DNA from 4 places in the Sphingomonas sp. AC411 genome. Region 1 is predicted to be linked to each of the others. Evidence: riboswitches for the same ligand, from Rfam matches in the RefSeq annotation. Region 1 holds a riboswitch; each other region holds the start of a gene.
The links. A riboswitch is a leader RNA that binds a small molecule or an ion and turns the genes downstream of it on or off. The one in region 1 is predicted to bind cobalamin.

Region 1 (4,810 bases):
AACTCCATCACGCCGACCTTGCCAACTGGGCCCGGCCTCCGCCGGGGTGGCGTTCAGGGATAGGGTCCCCAGTGCTCGAACCTCGCATCACAGCCCCGCCCTTATCGCGGCTAGGCGTTCGAGCGCGGGCGGAATGGTCGGGCCGCCGCAGTTGATCAGGACGCGGGGGAAGACGGCTTGCGGCGTGGTCGGCAGCAAGCGGCGGCGCAGCGCGGCGCCGCGGCTGGCACTTTCGGGGGCGATCACGATGGCCGGGGGCCGCGTCACGATCGTCTCGGCCGAGAGCGTGCCGGTATGCCTAAGGCCGTAGCTGGCGGCGGCGTTGCGGAAGCCGACGCGGGTCATCATCTCATTCAGCAACGTGCTCCCCCGGTCGCGAGATCGCCGCTGATATAGAGCAGAGCGCTGGGCGACTCGCCATCTTTGTGGCTCCAGCGCGTCACCGCACGATCGATATCGGCGTTGATCCGCGCGCCACCCGCGGGCGCACCGACCGCGTCGGCAATCTGCTTTACCTGCGCCTTGCTCTCGGCGATCGAGTCCGGAATGCCCAGCAGCAGCGTCTTCAGGCCGGCACGGGCGTAGGCCGCCTGAGTCGCAGGCGGGGTGTAGGTGCTGGCGATGACGAGATCGGGGTGGAGCGCGATCACCTCCTCAGCGGTCCCGGCGATGCCGCGAAACTGCCGCGCGACGGCGAGCGGGATCGAGGTCGCCGACGGGTCCTGCGAATAATGGCTGATCCCCGCGATCCGCGATGCGGGCAGGATCCGGACCAGCACCGAATCCACGCACGGATTGGTCGAGACGATCTCCCGCCGCCGCCGCCCGCGCCAGGGATTGCGCGCAGCCCCCGAGCAGGAGCGCGAAGAGGATCGACCCGCGCCTCACTTCAGCCGCAACCGCACGCCGCCATACGCCGCGCGACCGTAATTGCCGTAACCCGCGACCGTCTCGTACCGCGCGTCGGTCAGGTTATCGACGCGGCCGTACAGCGCGATCCGGTCGTTGATCGGCATTTCGGCGCGGATGCCCGCCAGCGCATAGCCGTCGAGCCGCACGGTGTTGCCGGCGTCGTCGAAGCTGTCGCCGACCATCGTCACGGTGCCACCGACCGACAGCCCGAACACGAACCGGTAGTCGGCGTTGACGCTGGCGGTCTGCTTCGGGCGACGCGCGAGGTCGTTGCCGAAATTGGCGCCGATCGCGCGGTTCTCGGTGTGGATATAGCTGTAGTTGGCGGTCAGCGTCAGCGCATCGACCGGACGCAGCGCGAGCGTAAACTCGACGCCGTCCGCTTCGGCACGCGCGACATTGTCGTACACGCCGAACGGGCGATCGACGCAGATCGAACCGGCCGTCGCCTGCTCCGTCGGGCTGCAATTGCGGAAGTCGATCTGGTTGCGCGTGCGGCGGTTGAAATACGTCACTCCCGCGCGGACCCGGTCGCCGAGAAACGCCTGCTCGATGCCGATATCGAAGTTCCGTGCGGTCTCGGGATCGAGGTCGCGGTTCCCGTAGGCGGAAAAGAGCTGGTACAAGGTCGGCGCCTTGAAGCCTTCGCCATAGCTGGCGCGGATGGTGGTACCGGTGCGCAACGCCAGCGCCGCATTTGCGCCGAACGTCGTGTGGCTGCCGAAATCCTCATGGTCGTCGTTGCGCACGCCGCCGGTGATCGTGAGGATGTCGAGCGGCTTGACGATCAGCTGGCCATAGACGCTGGTGATGCCGGTATCCGCGAAGGTGAAGCCGTCGTTGAAGCGGCTGTTCTCGCGCTCGACGCCCGCGACGACGCGGACCTCGTCGAGCGGACGGAAATCGCCCTGATATTCATAGCGTTCGCTGCGACCGCGGCCGATGAACGACACGTCGCCGCCGGGCTGCGAGAAATTGTCGCGGTTGATGTCGGCGATCGTGAACGCGACGCGGTTGTTGAACCGGCCGTCGGCGAAGTTCGCGTGCAGGCCGGCATAGCCGTAGAGTTCCTGCGTGGTCCCATAGGCAAGGCTGTCCGCGACCACGAAGGTTTCCGGATTGAAACCATCGTCGATCTCGACCTTGCTGTCCGCGAAATAGCCGCGCAGATCGAGACCGATCCCGGGCGCGAACTCGACACCCAGCCGTCCGGTGGCGCCATATTGGCGATAGCCGTCGCGCTCGGTACCGCTGGCCGCGGACGAAATGCCGTCGGTCTTCAGATAGCCGCCGGTCAGCGAGCCCGACACCGGTCCGGACTTGCCCGACACGCCCGCGCTCGCGAACATGCTGTCGGCATAGCCATATTCGGCGTTGGCGCGCGCCTGCATGCCTTCGGTCGGTGCGGCGGTGATGATGTTGACGACGCCACCGATCGCCTGGCTGCCCCATGGCACCGAGTTCGGCCCGCGCAACACTTCGATCCTCTCGACCGAACTCGATAGGAGGTTACCGAAATCGAAACCGCCGCCAGTCGAGGCGGGATCGTTGACGCGTACTCGTCGATCACGACCAGGGTCTGGTCGGATTCGGCACCGCGGATCCGCACGCCGGTCAGCGCGCCGAGCGTGCCGTTGCGCGTGACGGTGACGCCGGGCGTGGTTGCGAGCAGATCGGATACAACGACGGTCTGGCGGCGTTCGATCTCGGCGCGGTCGATCACGGTCACCGCCTGCCCGATCTCGCTCGCTGGCTGTGCGACGCGGCTCGCGGTGACGACGACTTCGGGGGCGTCGGTATCGGGGATGTCCTGCGCGTAGGCCGGCACTGCGATCACCGCGGCGCTCAGGAGCAGGAAGAATTTCGTCATGGGCACGTCCTGGCAGAACCGCCCACGACCATTCGGGGACGGCAGACGTCCTCGCTCGAGGAAACCCGGCTGCACCGGAGCACTCGTCCGCGCCGGACACCCGCCCGCGCAGTGGATCGACCGTGAGAGGCAGGTCTCCTGGCTTCCGGGTCACCGCCTCCACCCCGCCTTCCCGGGCCGGAACCCAGTGGCATAATCGGGGTGGCCGCTATCCGGTCACAGTTGCGGGTACAGCGCCGGTCTTGCGGATTTGGATCCTGACGACCCGGCCCGCGCACCGACTTCCCTTTGATCCCGTCGCCGGGAACCCTTCACAAGGGTGGCATTAGTCGCGCGCCATGCACGGGTCAACGCGGGCCTACTGATCCTCTCCCTGGCGGGGGAGGATCGTTCGGACTCACCGCCCGCCGTAGCGCAGCCCGACCCAGATCGTCCGCGGTGTCGCGCGCTCGACGATGTTGGCGCCGCTGATCCCCGCCTCGACGCGCTCGTCGAACAGGTTCTCCCCCGCACCTCCGCGACCAACGAGCGCATGATCGGCAGCGCCGCGTAGGCATCGAGCATCGTCGCGGCCCCAAGCACCCGCGTATTCTGGTCGTCGTCGAACTGCCGCCCGATATGCCGCACGGTCAGCGACAGCGCCGCCGCGTCCTGCCGCCAGTCGACCGTTCCCGACACCTGGTCGCGCGGGGTCTGCGCCGGCCGCAAGCCGTCCAAAGCGGCGGTGATCCCCGAACCCTCGACCTTCGAGTTCGTGTGCGACCACGATGCTTGCACGCCCAGCGGACCCGGCCGATACGACGCATCCAGTTCGAAGCCATGCGCGCGGATCGCATCGAGATTCTGGCGGACGCGGTAGGTGGCGACCCCCGGCAGCACCTGCGGCGGGTTGGTCGTCGTGACGTTGGCTATCGCGTTCTTCAGCCGGTTGTAGAAATAGGTCGCGGCGATGCTCACGCCCGGCGCAGGCGTCAGCGTGACGCCACCTTCGACCCCGGTCAGCCGCTCCGGCGACAACAACGCATTCGCCGCGGTCGCGTCGTTGCCAACCCGGAACGGGCGGTACAGTTCGTTGAGCGTCGGCAGGCGCCACCCGCGATACCCGGCGACACGCAGCGTGATCGTCTCGATCGGCTGGTATGCCACGCCCGCCCGCCCGGTCGTCTCGCTGCCGTCGCGGTCTGCATAGCGCAGGTCGGTCAGCGCCGCGCCGGTCGCCAGCGGGCGCTCGGACAGATAGCCGCCGTCGATCGACCACCAGTCGACCCGTCCTCCAAGACTGAACGTGAAGTCGCCCGCGACCAGGCTCCCATCGGCGAACACGCCGGTCGTCGTCGTACTCCCGCCAGCCTCGCGCCGTCGCGTGGGCGCTGCGTTGACGAACGTATAGAGTTCCTGCGTCTTGCCGCTCACGTCGCGGATATCCGCCCCCAACCTGAGCGTGATGCTCTCGCCTAGCGGCGGCGCGATCTCGATCCGCCCGCCAAGCCCGGTGGCTGGCGTATTATACTGGTTCAGCGACTGGATCGCGGTCGTCCGCGCGGCATTGATGCTGTTGAAGCTGCTCGCGAACGCGCGCGTCTGCAGATACGCCAGCGCCGAATAGCCCCACGCGCCCCGCCCGATCAGCCGGATGCTCGCGTCGGCCCCCTCGCTTGTGTTGGCGGTGAAGTCGCTTCCGCGGTCGCGCGTGTCGGTGAACGCGCTCGCATTCATCTGCAATTCGGTCTTCGCGTCGATCCCGACGACGGTCCGCAGCGCACCCGAAGCCTGCTCATAGGGGGCGGCGCGATCCACGATCCCGCGGCTTTCCTCGACGGTCGGCGTGAAGCCGTCCCCGCGCGCGTACGCCCCCGACAGGGTGGCGAACCCCGATCCGCGTACCAGCGCCGCCGAGCCCTGCGCATCGACCGAATCGCGGCTGCCATAGGCGACGCCGCCCTGGAACGGCGTCAGTTGATCGGGCGTCGCGCTTTCCAGCTCGACCGTTCCGGCCAGCGCACCCGGCCCCTGATACCCGCTGCCGCC
Region 2 (4,810 bases), 260 kb from region 1:
ATTCCTGTCCGGCACCGCATCGCGGCCGGAGAAGCCACGGACATCCGCCGTGATCGAGGCCGTCGGTGTTCTAGCCACCTCGATAGGAACCGAGATCCTGCTCGCGAAAATCGGCCTCGGGACGCCCCATACGCCCGTGCTGCTGGCGGTCGCATGGATAGGCCTGCGATCCGGCCGCACCGCGAGTTGGCTTGCCATCGCCGTCGTCGCCGCGATCGTGCTGCCGCGCACCGCAATGCCGATGCGGATGGACGAACGGCTGGCCCTGCATATGAGCCTCGCCTCGATCATGGTCGTCGGGTATCTCGCCGGCAGCTTCGCCGATGCGCAGGCCAGAGCGCGCGGCGATCTCGAACGCCGGGATCGCCTGCTGTTCCAGGCCGAGCGATTGAAGACGTTGCGCGCTATGTCGGTCGCGGTCATCCACGAGATCAGCCAACCTTTGTCCACACTGGCGATCGAGGCCAAGCACCTGCATGAGATCACCGTCTCGGCCGACCCAGAGATCGCCACGACCGCGGCGTTGATCGATCGCAAGGCAGCCGCGCTCTCCACGCTGGTCCGTCGATTGCGGCGCTTCGGGGGAAGAGCGGTCGACGAACCGACGCCGTTACCGCTGGCGGCGCTGATCGATACCGTCGCGGCGTTGGCACATCCCGAAGCGAAATCCCGGGGAGTGACGCTCGCAATCGAAACGGTCGACCCGGACCTCGTCGTACTCGCCCAGGAAGTGGAACTGGCGCAGGCGATCGTCAACCTCGTGCGCAATGCCATCCAGGCCCGCGGCGACGGCCAGGTGTCGCTTGACGTGACAAGCGAGGACGGCAAAGCCCGTATCGTCGTGACGAACCGATCTCGCCCCGATCGCAGTCCACAGCCTGGCATGGGTATCGGCGTCCTCGTGGCCCGCGCGATCGTCGAGGCGCATGGCGGCAGCCTTACCAGAGCAAGCGATGACACCGGCGAAACCCGTGCGACGATCCTCCTCCCGTTGCTGGGTGAAACCGAATGACCGATCCTACCCGCGGACTCGTCTATGTCGTCGATGACGATCGGGATCTCGGTGCTGCCGTCGCCCGGTTGCTCGGTCGCCACGGCCATGTCGCCGAGCCGTTCCTCGATCCTGTGCCGCTGCTTGCGGTATACGGGCAGGCACCCGCGCATTGCATCGTCACCGACGTGATGATGGGCGACATCGACGGGTTCGACTTTGCCGATCGGGTTCGCGCCGTCGACCCTACCGTCGCGATCGTCTTCATGACCGCATGGCCGACGACCGCCAACGCGGTCGATGCGGTGCGGCGCTATGGTGGCCTCGACTATCTCGAAAAACCGATCGACGAGGATCGGCTGCTGGCCGCAGTGTGCGAAGGCGTCGCCTGGTCGAAGACACAGCGATCGGCGCTTGCACGCACCGCGACGCTAACACCGCGCCAGCGCCAAGTGTTCGATCTGCTGGTCAAGGGACACAATAACCAGGCGATCGCCGCCGCACTCGCCATCAGTCCCAAGACGGTGGAGGACCACAGGGCCGCGATCGTCGCCAAGACCGGTACCAACGGCATCGCTCAATTGATCGCACTCGCCCGGTAACGCGCACGCAGCTCCGTATATTTCCCGGGTTGGGAGCACCGCAACTTCGAGATACCGATCGCCGATGATGACGTCGTGAGATCGGGTATACATTGCCAGCCTTGAAAGAACTGTCCGTATCCTGCCGGATGAACGTCAATGGCAAATGGTCGAACGGATGTATCCATGACGTATCGGATCGGGGACTTCTCGTCTCCAGCGCGATGCCCCCGGCTATTGGCACATATGTCGATATCCGGCGGGGGCTCTCGTGATCATCGGACGTGTCGTCTGGAGCGGTGGCAGTCGCTTCGGCGTACGGACCCAGGACCCGGTCAGCGTCGCCGCGCTTCTGAGCGAATCCCCGCCCGCGCGTGGTCCGGCAAACGTCGATCGGCGAAGCCAGATCCGCGAAGACTTCAGCAGGCACGTAATCCAGCGGGCCGATCGCAGCAAACGCCACTCATCGGCTTTGCAGTTCATATGCCTGACGATCATCGGCATGGGGGTGGCGTGCTTCGCGGCGATGCTCTGTTATCGGGCGCTCACCACCCCGATTGGCGCCGTAGCCGAGCTGCTCGGCGGGCCCGTGACGTGAGCGACATACGCTAAGTATCGGCGAAAGAAGGTCATATAAAGAATTCTTTATATGACGCTTGACCGTCTTCCGGGAAGCTGGGACACGGGGCGCGTCGAGGTTCTTCGGTCGCGCAATCGTCCCGAAGCTAAGACGGGAAGCCGGTGCGGATCTCCTTTTAGGAACCAGGTCCCAGGCCGGCGCTGCCCCCGCAACTGTAAGCGGCGAGCGACGGTCGACGAGTGTCACTGGCGGTAGGACCCGCCGGGAAGGCCAGACCGGCGTCATGACCCGCGAGCCAGGATACCTGCCTCCGACGCGATAACGTCCACCGGCGGGGATTCCGGGCTGGCTGCTTGCATGCACGCGGCCGGACAGTCCGAACGCGGCCTGTTTCGCGTCCATCCGTCTTCTTCGCCCTTCATCGGGGTATGAAGACCATGAACATCACGATCGGCGCACGACGGAAACGCCACTACGCCTGCATCGCCGCCGGTTTTGTCATCGGGCTGCCGGCGGCGGCCAATGCGCAAACCGCCGAACCCACATCCGAGGACATTCTGGTGACGGGCCGCCATGAAGCGGATCTGACGGTGCCCAACGGAACGGCCAGTCGGCTCAACCTGTCGCCGCTGGAGACGCCGGCGACGCTGTCGGTCATCGACGGCGCCACGATCCGCGCGCGGGGCGACATGGCGATCGCCGATGCGGAAAGCCGCGCGCCGGGCATCACCAGCGTCGGCAATCTCGGCAATGGCGGCACAGCGCTCGCGGCACGGGGGTTCAGCGGCCAGGGGTCGGTGCTCCAGCTGATCGACGGCGTGCGGCTGTTTCCTGCGGCCGGGACGCTTACTTTCCCGACCGATCCGTGGATGGTCGAGCGGATCGACATCCTCAACGGGCCTGCGTCAGTGTTATACGGTCAAGGCGCGCTCGGCGGTGCGGTCAACGTGCTGATGCGCAAGCCGAATACCCGGCGCACCGAAATCGATGGCGAGATCGGCTATGGCTCGCAAGACACCTTCCATGTCGCCGCAGGCGCCGGGGGACCGGCAGGCGAAGACCTGTCCTACCGCATCGACGGCAGCTATCGCCGGTCCGACGGGTATGTCGACCGAGGGCAATCGCGCAGTTACGCACTGTCCGCGACGCTGCGCTGGGCACCGACCGATACGCTCGCCGTCACGGTTCGCGACGATTACGGCAGCCAGCACCCGATGCGCTATTTCGGCACGCCGTTGATCGGCGGGCGGCTCGACGACGGCAACCGACGCCGCAACTACAACACGCGCGACGGCTATGTCCGCTTTCGCGACAACCGCACCAGCCTCCAGGTCGACTGGACACCATCGACGGCGCTGACCGTCAGCAACCAGGCGTATCGGCTGACGTCGAAACGCTCCTGGCTCAACCTCGAAAGCTATTGCTGGGTCGCGACCGATGGCGCCTGCCCGAATGGCAACGGTGGCGGCGCAGCGACACCCGGCAGCATCTACCGCACCGACATGACCGGCATCGTCCACGACCAGACGCAATGGGGCGATCAGGGTAGCGTGACGGTCCGCACGCCGATCGCGGATGGCCTGTCCAATGACATCGTCGTTGGATTCGACGTTAACCTGATCAAGCTGACCTATTCGCATAATTTCGGGGCCGCGTCGCAGGTGTCGGAGGTCGATCCGTACGATTTCGATCCGGGCGTCATCGTCGACACGCAGGGGATCGCGCCACGCTATCGGACGCGGACGACCGAATATGCGATGTTTGCCGAGGACCGGCTGAAGCTGGGCGAGCAGGTCTCGATCGTCGGCGGGATCCGCTACGAACGCGACCGGATCCAGCGCTGGACGATCGACGGCGCCACCGAAGCCTTCGCGCTCGACAAGCGCCTGCACAACACGACGTGGCGCGTCGGCAGCGTCTACCAGCCGATCCCCACCGTTTCGCTCTATGCCCAGTACGCGACCGGGGTCGATCCACTGGGCACGCTGACCACCTATTCGACCGGGCAAGCCCAGTTCAGCAACGCCGTCGGCAATCAGGTCGAGGTCGGCGCCAAGGCGGTGTTCCTCGACGGCCGCGGCACCGCGACCCTGGCGGCGTACCGCATCGTCAAGACGGGGCTGCTGGCGCAACTCACGCCGACCAGCCCGATCGAGCAGGTCGGGCAGCGATCCGCCAAGGGGATCGAGGCCGCGGTCTCGATCGATCTGCCAAGGGGTTTCGGGTTCGATGCGAACGGCAGCGTTCTGAACGCCCGGTTCGACGACTTCATGTCGGAGACCGCGAACTACGCCGGCAACACCCCGCCCGAGGTGCCCGAGACGATGGCGAACCTGTGGCTGCGCTGGACCGCCACGCCGGCCGTCCAGGCCCGCGCCGGGCTGCGCTATGTCGGCCGCCGATTCTCCGACAATGCCAACGACTTCCGGATCCCCGGATATGTGACGGTCGATACCACATTGTCCTATGCGATGACCCCGCGCGTCGCCGTGGATCTTCACGTCTACAACCTGTTCGACGCGGCCTATGCGATCAACAGCTACGGGGTACAGCAATGGGTCCTGGGCCGTCCTCGTTCAGTGGACGTCTCGCTCCGTGCCGGTTTCTAGCCGCCGCCCCGCATCGCTCGCCAAGCTAGGCCGGCGCTGGCTCTATCTC
Region 3 (4,810 bases), 2.3 Mb from region 1:
CTGAGCGACGACCATGTGGCGGGGGCCGCATCGGCGTCGTGCGTCGGCCGCTCATGGCGTCCGGTCGTCGTATGTCCCGGCCGTTCGCGGCAGGCCCCGGTCCTCGTCGGACGCTGCGGGGTTTGTGCATGACGACTTCAACATTCGAAAGACCGGCGCGGGTTTCGACTCGCAAGCGCATCGGCTGGCTGTTCGCAGGCCTGATCGCGGCCAATATCGCCGCCTGGGGCTGGGCATTCTCGCTGTTCCACGCGCAACCCTCATGCTCGGCACGGCGTTGCTAGCCTGGGGATTGGGCCTGCGCCACGCAGTGGACGCGGACCACATCGCCGCGATCGACAACGTGACCCGCAAGCTGATGCAGGACGGCCAGCGCCCGATCGCCGTCGGCTTCTGGTTCGCGATCGGCCACTCCGGGATCGTGCTGATCGCCGCCGTCGCGATCGCGCTCACCGCCAGCGCGCTGTCGCAGTTCGAGGCGTTCAAGCAGGTCGGCGGCGTGGTCGCGACGATGATCTCTGCGCTGTTCCTTTTCACGATCGCCGCGATGAACCTCATCATCCTGCGCTCGGTCTGGCGCACCTTCGGCCACGTCCGCGGCGGCGGCACCTATGTCGAGGAGGATCTCGACCTGCTGCTCGGCAGTCGCGGCCTGCTCGCGCGGCTGTTCCGCCCGATGTTCCGGCTGGTGACCCGAAGCTGGCACATGGCCCCACTCGGCTTCCTGTTCGGCCTCGGCTTCGATACTGCCACCGAAGTCGCGATCCTCGGCCTTTCCGCGAGCCAGGCCGCCGACGGTCTCTCGATCGGCACGGTGCTCGTCCTCCCGGTGCTGTTCGCGACCGGCATGGCACTAATCGATACCGCGGACGGCGTCGTCATGCTCGGCGCGTACGAATGGGCGTTCGTGAAGCCGATCCGCAAACTCTATTACAACATCACCATCACGCTGATCTCCGCCATCGTCGCGATCGCGATCGGCGGCATCGAGACGCTCGCGCTGCTCGGGGCAAAGCTCGGCCTGACCGGTGGCATCTGGGATCTGGCAGCCGCACTCGGCGAGAACTTCAACGGCCTCGGCTTCGCGATCATCGGCCTGTTCGTGCTGTGCTGGGTCCTGAGCTTCGCCATCTACCGCTGGAAACGCTTCGACGAAATCGAAGTCGTGCACGGGTAGCTCGCTCCGTCCTCTCGATCCTCCCCCGCCAGGGGAGGTGGCTGGCACTCGCCAGACGGAGGGGGAGGACGGCGACCCCGTAGGTTCCGTGTCCTCCCCTCCGTCACCTGCGGTGCCACCTCCCCTGGCGGGGGAGGATGTCGGAAAAGCGATATGCGAATTGGCACGCCCCCGGAATTCCTCTAACCCCATCCGCGAGGCTCGGTTTCACCGAACCTCACAGATCGCGCCGGTGCCCGGAAGGGCTTGAATGGGAATGCGGTGCGGGAGGATGTCCTCCCAATGCCGCGGCTGTCCCTGCAACTGTAAGCGGTGAGCGAGACGCACATGCCCTTCGTTTCGGAGGGCAGCCACTGGGGAAACCTGGGAAGGCGTACGTCGAGCCTCGACCCGCGAGCCAGGAGACCTGCCAGCGCAATGGTCGCTCTTGCTACGATCCAGGGGATGGTCGCGGCACGGTACCTCCGTCTGAGCGACGAACGCGTGCGGCCGTCCGGTCGTGCGCGCGTATGCTTGCAGGAGAATACCAATGCCCGATCTTTCCCCCAATCTGGCCAAGGTCCCCGTCACTATCGTCACCGGCTTTCTCGGTGCCGGCAAGACGACGCTCATCAGCCACCTGATCCGCAACGCGAACGGCCGTCGCCTCGCGGTCGTGGTCAACGAATTCGGCACGCTCGGCATCGACGGCGACATTCTCAAGGGCTGCGCGATCCCCGATTGCCCGGCCGAAAACGTCGTCGAGCTGGCCAATGGCTGCATCTGCTGCACCGTCGCGGACGACTTCATCCCGACCGTCGAAACGCTGCTCGCACTCGACCCGCGCCCCGATCACATCCTGATCGAGACGTCCGGCCTCGCACTGCCCAAGCCGCTGCTGAAGGCATTCGACTGGCCCGCGATCCGCTCGCGCATCACCGTCGACGGCGTCATCGCGCTAGCAGATGCCGAAGCGGTCGCCGCCGGTCGCTTCGCCCCCGACGTGGCCGCGCTCGATGCCCAGCGCGCCGCAGACCCCAGCGTCGACCACGAGACGCCATTATCGGAAGTGTTCGAGGATCAGCTCGCCTGCGCCGATCTCGTACTCCTGACCAAGGTCGACCTCGCCGGCCCCGAAGGCGTCGCCAAGGCGCGCGCGGTGATCGCCGCCGAGTCCGCACGGCCGCTCCCGGTCATCGACCTGACCGACGGTGTCATCGACTCCCGCGTAATCCTCGGCCTCAACGCCGCGGCCGAGGACGATATCGCCAGCCGCCCCTCGCATCACGACGGCGAGGACGATCACGAGCATGACGATTTCGACAGCGTCGTCGTCGAGCTGGGCGAGATCGCCGACCCCGCCGACCTGACCGCGAAGATCGAGGCACTCGCCCGCAGTGCCGACATCCTCCGCGTGAAGGGCTACGCGGCGGTCACCGGCAAGCCGATGCGCCTGCTCGTCCAGGCGGTCGGCGCCCGCGTCCGCACGCAGTACGACCGCCCATGGCGCGCAGGCGAACCACGCCGTACGCAACTGGTGGTGATCGCCGAGCACGACCGCATCGACGAGGCCCGCATCAAGGCCGCGCTGGACGCCTGAGCCCCGATGCACGTCGTCTTCCGCGAGACCCACGGGCTGGAGGAAAGCGCGGTCCCGCAGGACCTCTCCCAATCCCCCGCGGATATCGTCGTTCTCTCCTTCTCCGACGGTGACCTCGGCGCATTCGCCGCGGGCTGGAGACGTGCGGACGCCGTCGGAAGCCGATTGCCGTCGCTACGCCTCGCGAACCTGAGCGCACTACAGCACCCGCTCTCGGTCGACACCTATGTCGAGCAGACGCTGGCCGGCGCCAAGGGCATCCTGATCCGGCTGATCGGCGGCCGCTCCTACTGGAGCTACGGCCTGCAACAGGTCGAAAACCTCGCGCGGGGGAACAACATCGCGCTCGCCGTCCTTGCCGCAGACGGCCGCGTCGACACGCGCCTCGACGCCGCCTCGACGATCCCGCTGTCGACGCTCCGCCGCCTGGCTCATCTCTGCGACACCGGCGGCGCGGTTGCGGCGCAGGCGGCACTCGCGCAGTTCGCGCTAGCCGCCGGTTGCTATGCCGGCCCGGTCACCGGAGTCCGTGCGATCGCCGATGTAGGCGGCTGGCAACCGCACGACGGCGCGACGTGCCCGGCCGCGTTCGCGATCAACGCGCACCGCCCTCGCGTGCTGATCGTGTTCTACCGCTCCTACCTGACCGCCGCAGACCTCCACCCGATCGAAGCGCTCCACGCCGAACTGACGGCGCGAGGCTTCGACGTCATCGGCCTCTTCGCGCCCTCGCTCAAGGCACCGGATGCGGCCGGCTGGATGGGCCACTGGGTCCGAGCTTTGAAGCCCGCCGCGATCGTCAACGCCACCGCCTTCTCCGCACGCGGCGCGAGTGAGACGACCCCACTCGACGCCGCCGATGTCCCCGTCTTCCAGGTCGCGCTGGCCACCTCCGACCGCGCCGCCTGGGCCGGCGCCACCCGCGGCCTGTCGCCTGCCGACCTCGCCATGCACGTGGTCCTTCCCGAAGTGGACGGCCGCCTCTTCGCCGGCGTCGCCAGCTTCAAGGAAGCCGCGGCGAGGGACGGCGACCTCGAATACACCCGCCGCGAACACCGCGCCGACCCCGCGCGCATCACCGCGATCGCTGCGCGGATCGAAGCCTGGACGAACCTCGCCAGCAAACCCATCGCCGACCACCGCATCGCGATCGTCCTCTCGACCTACCCCGGCAAGACGTACCAGATGGCGCACGCCGTCGGCCTCGACGCACTCGCCTCCACGCAGGCGATCCTCGCCGACCTCACCGAAGCCGGCTACGCGATCACGCCCGACGCAACCGATCTGGCTACCTCGCGCATTCACTGGCCGCTCGCCGAGTACCGCAAAGCCCTCGCGCACCTCCCCGAAGCTCTGCAAAAGGACCTTCAGGAAACCTGGGGCGATCCAACCGAAGACTTCGCTTTCACCGCGATCGACCAGGGCGGGGCACTCGTCGCCCTCCAGCCCGAACGCGGCCGAACCGAGCAACGTGCGGAGGAGTATCATGACCTCTCGCGCTGCCCCTGCCACGCCTATGTCGCCTTCTACCTCTGGCTCCGCACGCGCGGCACCGACGCGCTGGTCCATGTCGGCGCGCACGGCACGCTCGAATGGCTGCCTGGCAAGTCGGTCGCGCTGTCCGAGGCCTGCTGGCCCGAAGCGCTCACCGGCGCGATGCCCGTCATTTACCCGTTCATCGTCAACGACCCCGGCGAAGCAGCCCAAGCCAAGCGCCGCATCGGCGCGGTCACGCTCGGCCACGTCCCGCCACCGCTGGAGCGCACGCGCACCGGCGCCGGCCTCGGCCGCCTCGAAGCGCTGCTCGACGAATTTTCCAACGCGGACGGCCTCGATCCAGCCCGCCGCGACCGCCTGCAACGCGACATCCGCGACGAGGCCACCGCCACCGGCCTCGCCGCCACTCTAGGCCTCGACGACGCGCAGTCCCAAGCCGACGCGATCACCCGCATCGACACCTTCGTCTGCGACGTGAAGGAAAGCCAATATGGCGACGGCCTCCATATCTACGGCCGCGGCGACCAAGGCGAAGCCGAACGCGCCGGGCTCCTGTC
Region 4 (4,810 bases), 2.4 Mb from region 1:
CACTTGAGCCCCGGCTTTCGCCGGGGCCGTAATCTGAAAGTTGATCCTGGCAATCAGGCCATCAAGCTCAACGCGACCGCTTCCGCGACCTTGATGCCGTCGACCGCTGCCGAGAGTATCCCGCCTGCATAGCCAGCGCCTTCGCCCGCCGGGAACAGGCCGGCGGTGTTGAGGCTGACGAAATCGTCGCCGCGTGTGATTCTCACTGGGGAGGAGGTGCGCGTCTCCACCCCGGTCAGAACGGCGTCAGGATGATCGTAACCGGGGATCTCGCGGCCGAACGCCGGTAGCGCCTCGCGCAATGCGGTGATGGCGAACTCGGGCAGGCATTCGGCGAGGTCGGTCATGTGCACGCCCGGCTTGTACGACGGGATCACCGAGCCGAGCGCCGTTGACGTGCGCCCAGCGAGCAGGTCGCCGATGCGTTGCGCGGGCGCCTTGTAGTTCGAGCCGCCGGCGACATAGGCGCGTAGATTCCCAGTGGCGTTGCAACTCGATCCCCGCCAGCGGATGGCCGGGATAATCGCGCTCGGGGTCGATGCCGATGACAATCCCCGAGTTCGCGTTGCGTTCGTTGCGCGAATACTGGCTCATGCCATTGGTAGCGACGCGGCCCTCTTCGGAGGTCGCGGCGACGACCGTGCCGCCCAGGCACATGCAGAAGCTGTAGACCGTCCGCCCGTTCTTGCAGTGGTGCGACAGGCTGTACGCGGCCGCGCCGAGATCGGGATGGCCCGCGCACGGGCCGAAGCGCGCTTCGTCGATCCACGATTGCGGGTGCTCGATGCGCACGCCGATCGAGAAGGGTTTCGCCTCGACGTGGACGCCCTTCGCGTGGAGCATCTCGAACGTGTCGCGAGCGCTGTGGCCGACCGCGAAGACGACGTGGTTGGCTTCGAGATAGTCGCCGTTGCTCAGGTGGACGCCGCGTAATTGCCGAGTGCCGGCCTCCTCGACGATGTCGAGACCGTCGACGCGGGTCGAGAAACGGTATTCGCCGCCGAGCGCCTCGATCGTCTCGCGCATGCTCTCGACCATCGTTACGAGGCGGAATGTGCCGATATGCGGGTGCGCTTCGGTGAGGATCTCGGGTGGCGCGCCGGCCTTGACGAACTCGGTCAGGACTTTCCGGCCGAGATGGCGCGGGTCCTTGATCTGGCTCCAGAGCTTGCCGTCGGAGAAGGTGCCGGCGCCGCCCTCGCCGAACTGGACGTTGGATTCGGGGTTGAGGACGCTCTTGCGCCAGAGGCCCCAGGTGTCCTTGGTCCGCTCGCGGACGACCTTGCCGCTGGTCGAGAATGATCGGGCGGAAGCCCATCTGCGCGAGGATCAGGCCGCCGAACAGGCCGCACGGTCCGGCGCCGACGACCACCGGGCGGGGGCCGGTGTAGCTCGGGCCGCCCTTGGTGACGAAGCGGTACCCTGTATCCGGCGTACGCTGGACGTGGCGATCTTTCCGGAAGCGGGTGAGGACGGTGTCTTCGTTCTTCAGCGTGACGTCGACCGAATAGACGAGCTGGATGTCCATCTTGTCGCGGGCATCGTGCGCCCGCCTCGCGATGGTGTAGCGGATCAGGTCGCGCGGCGTGACGCGCAGCCGGTCGCGGATCGCGGCGGGGAGCGCTTCGTCGGCGTGGTTGAGCGGGAGCTTGAGATCGGTGATGCGGAGCATGCCCGCTCCTCTAGCGCCGCGCGGCGCGATCCGCCATCGGCAGTACTGGGCGCGAGCGCGAGAGGACATGATCATGCGGACCGACGACGAGCAGAATGCGAAGAGCGCGAAGCGCAAGGAGGTCCACGATAAGATCGTCGCGAGCAAGACGATCGAGAAGGGGCTGATCATCGTCCACACCGGCAAGGGCAAGGGCAAGTCGACCGCCGCGTTCGGCATGGCGGTGCGGATGATCGGGCACGGGCGGAAAGTCGGCGTGGTGCAGTTCGTCAAGGGTGCGATGGCGACCGGCGAGAAGGCGATCTTCGATGCGTTCCCGGACCTGTGCGAATTCAAGCCGATGGGCGAGGGGTTCACCTGGGATACGCAGGATCGTGCGCGCGATATCGCGGTGGCGCGCGAGGCGTGGGACGAGGTCAAGCGGATGATCGCGGATCCGACTTATGCGATGGTCGTGGCGGACGAGCTGAACATCGTGTTGCGGTATGAGTATCTGCCGGTCGACGAGGTGCTGGCGGTGCTGTCGGCCAAGCCCGAGATGACGCATGTCGTGGTGACGGGGCGGAACGCGCCGGATGCACTGATCGAGCGGGCGGATCTGGTAACCGAGATGACGCAGGTGAAGCATCCGTTCCGGTCCGGGATTAAGGCGCAGGCCGGCGTGGAGTTCTGACGCTTCGGCACGGCACCCATTCCGTCACCCCGAACCTGTTCCGGGGGCCACCGTCCCGCGCAATCCAACCTGTCGAGCCTGGGAAACGGTGGATGCCGGAACGAGCCCGGCATGACGGAGGGTTTGGTGAGATGGCGTGTATTGCACGCGACGCACCGCCCGCGTATCGCTCGATCTGCGACAGGTTTTCCCGATGCGGCAACGCGTAGGGAAATGAAAATGGGAACGGAAACACCCGGCTGCCCCTGCAACTGTACGCGGCGAGCCATCGTGCCTCATGCCGATTGGGATACTCCCGAGAAGGCGGCGCGGACGGCGTTGACCCGCGAGCCAGGAGACCTGCCCGTCGCGGTCGTCTTTCGTCCGGCCAGGGTGCGCCGAACGGACGGGTAACACCCCGAGCGACGACATCGCTTCGCGTCGCGCGGAGGCTGGAGGCGTGCGCCTTTTGCCCCTCGCGCGATGCGGGATCGACTGTCCGAAGGGGTAACTATGCCAAGTTCACATCATGTTACTACCGTCCGGGAACGGACATGCTGAAGCCGGTCGAAGACGGCGTCGCGGTGGTCGCGTGCAACACATGCCGCCATTCCGTCGACGCGCGAGATGACGAGCAGGGCCAGCGCGGCGGCGCGCGGCTCGCGCAGGCGCTGAAGACGGTGCAGGCAAGCGATCCGGCCTATGCCGACGTCGCGGTGCAGGAGATGCCGTGCCTGTTCGCGTGCCAGGATTTCTGCACGATCCACCTGCGCGCACCCGCCAAGGTCGGCTATGTGCTCGGCCGGTTCGAACCGACCGAGGATTCCGCGCGCGCGATCCTCGATTACGCGCGGCTCTACGGCGAGAGCGCGTTCGGGCAGGTGCCGTTCAAGCAATGGCCGCAAGGCGTGAAAGGCCATTTCATCACCCGCACGCCGCCCGCCGGGTTTGTCGTCGAATGACCGCATTCGCGACGCCCGCCGCGTTTCTGGCGGCCTTGCGCGGCTTGCCGCAGGCGGACGCGACGGCGCGATCCGCGGCGATCGCCCGGCAGGGGGAACTGACCAAGCCGCCGGGCTCGCTCGGACGGCTGGAGGATATCGCGGTCTTCATGGCCGGATGGCAAGGCAACCCGCTGCCGCGGCTCGATCGCAGTAGCGCGGTTGTGTTCGCGGGCAACCACGGCATCGTGGCGCGGGGTGTCAGCGCGTTCCCCGGGTCGGTGACCGCGCAGATGGTCGCCAATTTCGAGCATGGCGGCGCGGCTATCAACGCTCTGTCGCGGGCGGCGGGCCTTGAGCTGAAGATCGTATCGCTCGATCTCGACCGGCCGACCGCAGACTTCACCGAAGCCCCGGCGATGTCGGAGGAGGAGTGCCTCGGCGCGATCAACGCTGGCGCGGCAGCGGTCGCGGATGCGCCGGACTTGGTGGTGCTCGGCGAGATGGGGATCGGCAATTCGACGACCGCCGCGGCGCTGTGTCTGGCGAGCTTCGGCGGGTCGGCGAGCGACTGGGTAGGGCCGGGTACCGGCGTCGATGGCGAGGGCATCGCACGGAAGATCGCCGTCGTCGAAGCTGGGGTCGCGCTGCACCGGGACGCGCTGACCACACCGTTCGAGATCTTGCGGCGGCTCGGCGGACGCGAACTGGCAGCGATTGCAGGTGCGGTGGTTGCCGCGCGACTGGCGGGCCTGCCGGTGATGCTCGATGGGTTTATCTGCTGTGCGGCCATGGCGCCGTTGGCGGCGGCGTGCCCCGACATTCTCGCGCATTGCCTTGCCGGGCACGTGTCGGCCGAGCCGGGGCATCGTCTTCTGCTTGAGCGAATGGGCATCGAACCATTGCTGTCGCTCGGGATGCGGCTGGGCGAGGGCAGCGGCGCTGCGACCGCGACATTGCTGGTTCGAGCCGCGCTGGCCGTGCATGCCGAGATGGCGACGTTCGCCGAGGCGGGCGTTTCGGCGGCGTGAGCGCGTACATGCTGCACCTGATGCGGCACGGGGCGCCCGAAGTGGCGGGGCGAATGCTCGGACGGACCGACGACCCGGCGACCGAGGCGGGGATCGCCGCCTGCGTCGCACGCGCGGAGGGCATCGCGGCGGAACGGATCGCAGCGTCCGATCTGGTTCGCGCGCGTGTCTGTGCGGCGGCGATCGGTGAGCCGCGCGGCGTTTCGGTCGAGGTCGATCCACGCTGGCGGGAACTCGACTTCGGCACCTGGGACGGTTTGAGCCCAGCCGAGATATACCCCGCCGAGTTGGCCGCATTCTACGACGATCCCGATGCGTCACCACCGCCGGATGGCGAACGCTGGTCCGCGTTGCAGGACCGGGTCGCGAAGGCGTTGACCGCGATGCCGCCGGTTTCGACATTGGTGGTGACGCATGGCGGCGCGATCCGGGCGGCGCTCGCGGAATTGTGCGGGTTCGATCGACGGCAGATCTGGGCGTTCGACCTGCCCTATGCCGCGCTGGCCTCGCTGCG

Region 2: another riboswitch for cobalamin. It lies ahead of AC0IX7_RS17010 (TonB-dependent receptor); the one in region 1 lies ahead of AC0IX7_RS18350 (TonB-dependent receptor).
Region 3: another riboswitch for cobalamin. It lies ahead of cobW (cobalamin biosynthesis protein CobW); the one in region 1 lies ahead of AC0IX7_RS18350 (TonB-dependent receptor).
Region 4: another riboswitch for cobalamin. It lies ahead of AC0IX7_RS06115 (DUF1636 domain-containing protein); the one in region 1 lies ahead of AC0IX7_RS18350 (TonB-dependent receptor).

The regions. Positions count from the first base shown of each region.
Region 1 covers NZ_CEEDAQ010000001.1:3,571,518-3,576,327, reverse strand. Annotated here, with positions in the region: gene AC0IX7_RS18365 (hypothetical protein) at 88-360, opposite strand; gene AC0IX7_RS18360 (ABC transporter substrate-binding protein) at 354-779, opposite strand; gene AC0IX7_RS18355 (TonB-dependent receptor plug domain-containing protein) at 885-2,387, opposite strand; partial or broken gene AC0IX7_RS18350 (TonB-dependent receptor) at 2,397-2,782, opposite strand; cobalamin riboswitch at 2,894-3,109, opposite strand; partial or broken gene AC0IX7_RS18345 (TonB-dependent receptor) at 3,383-4,810, opposite strand, start outside.
Region 2 covers NZ_CEEDAQ010000001.1:3,311,008-3,315,817, reverse strand. Annotated here, with positions in the region: gene AC0IX7_RS17025 (sensor histidine kinase) at 1-1,012, shown strand, start outside; gene AC0IX7_RS17020 (response regulator transcription factor) at 1,009-1,593, shown strand; gene AC0IX7_RS17015 (hypothetical protein) at 1,844-2,170, shown strand; cobalamin riboswitch at 2,252-2,478, shown strand; gene AC0IX7_RS17010 (TonB-dependent receptor) at 2,590-4,761, shown strand; gene AC0IX7_RS17005 (hypothetical protein) at 4,748-4,810, shown strand, end outside.
Region 3 covers NZ_CEEDAQ010000001.1:1,232,168-1,236,977, reverse strand. Annotated here, with positions in the region: partial or broken gene AC0IX7_RS06350 (HoxN/HupN/NixA family nickel/cobalt transporter) at 129-1,177, shown strand; cobalamin riboswitch at 1,391-1,605, shown strand; gene cobW (cobalamin biosynthesis protein CobW) at 1,707-2,756, shown strand; partial or broken gene cobN (cobaltochelatase subunit CobN) at 2,763-4,810, shown strand, end outside.
Region 4 covers NZ_CEEDAQ010000001.1:1,182,301-1,187,110, reverse strand. Annotated here, with positions in the region: partial or broken gene AC0IX7_RS06125 (NAD(P)/FAD-dependent oxidoreductase) at 54-1,672, opposite strand; gene cobO (cob(I)yrinic acid a,c-diamide adenosyltransferase) at 1,740-2,345, shown strand; cobalamin riboswitch at 2,511-2,706, shown strand; gene AC0IX7_RS06115 (DUF1636 domain-containing protein) at 2,879-3,286, shown strand; gene cobT (nicotinate-nucleotide--dimethylbenzimidazole phosphoribosyltransferase) at 3,283-4,296, shown strand; gene AC0IX7_RS06105 (histidine phosphatase family protein) at 4,293-4,810, shown strand, end outside.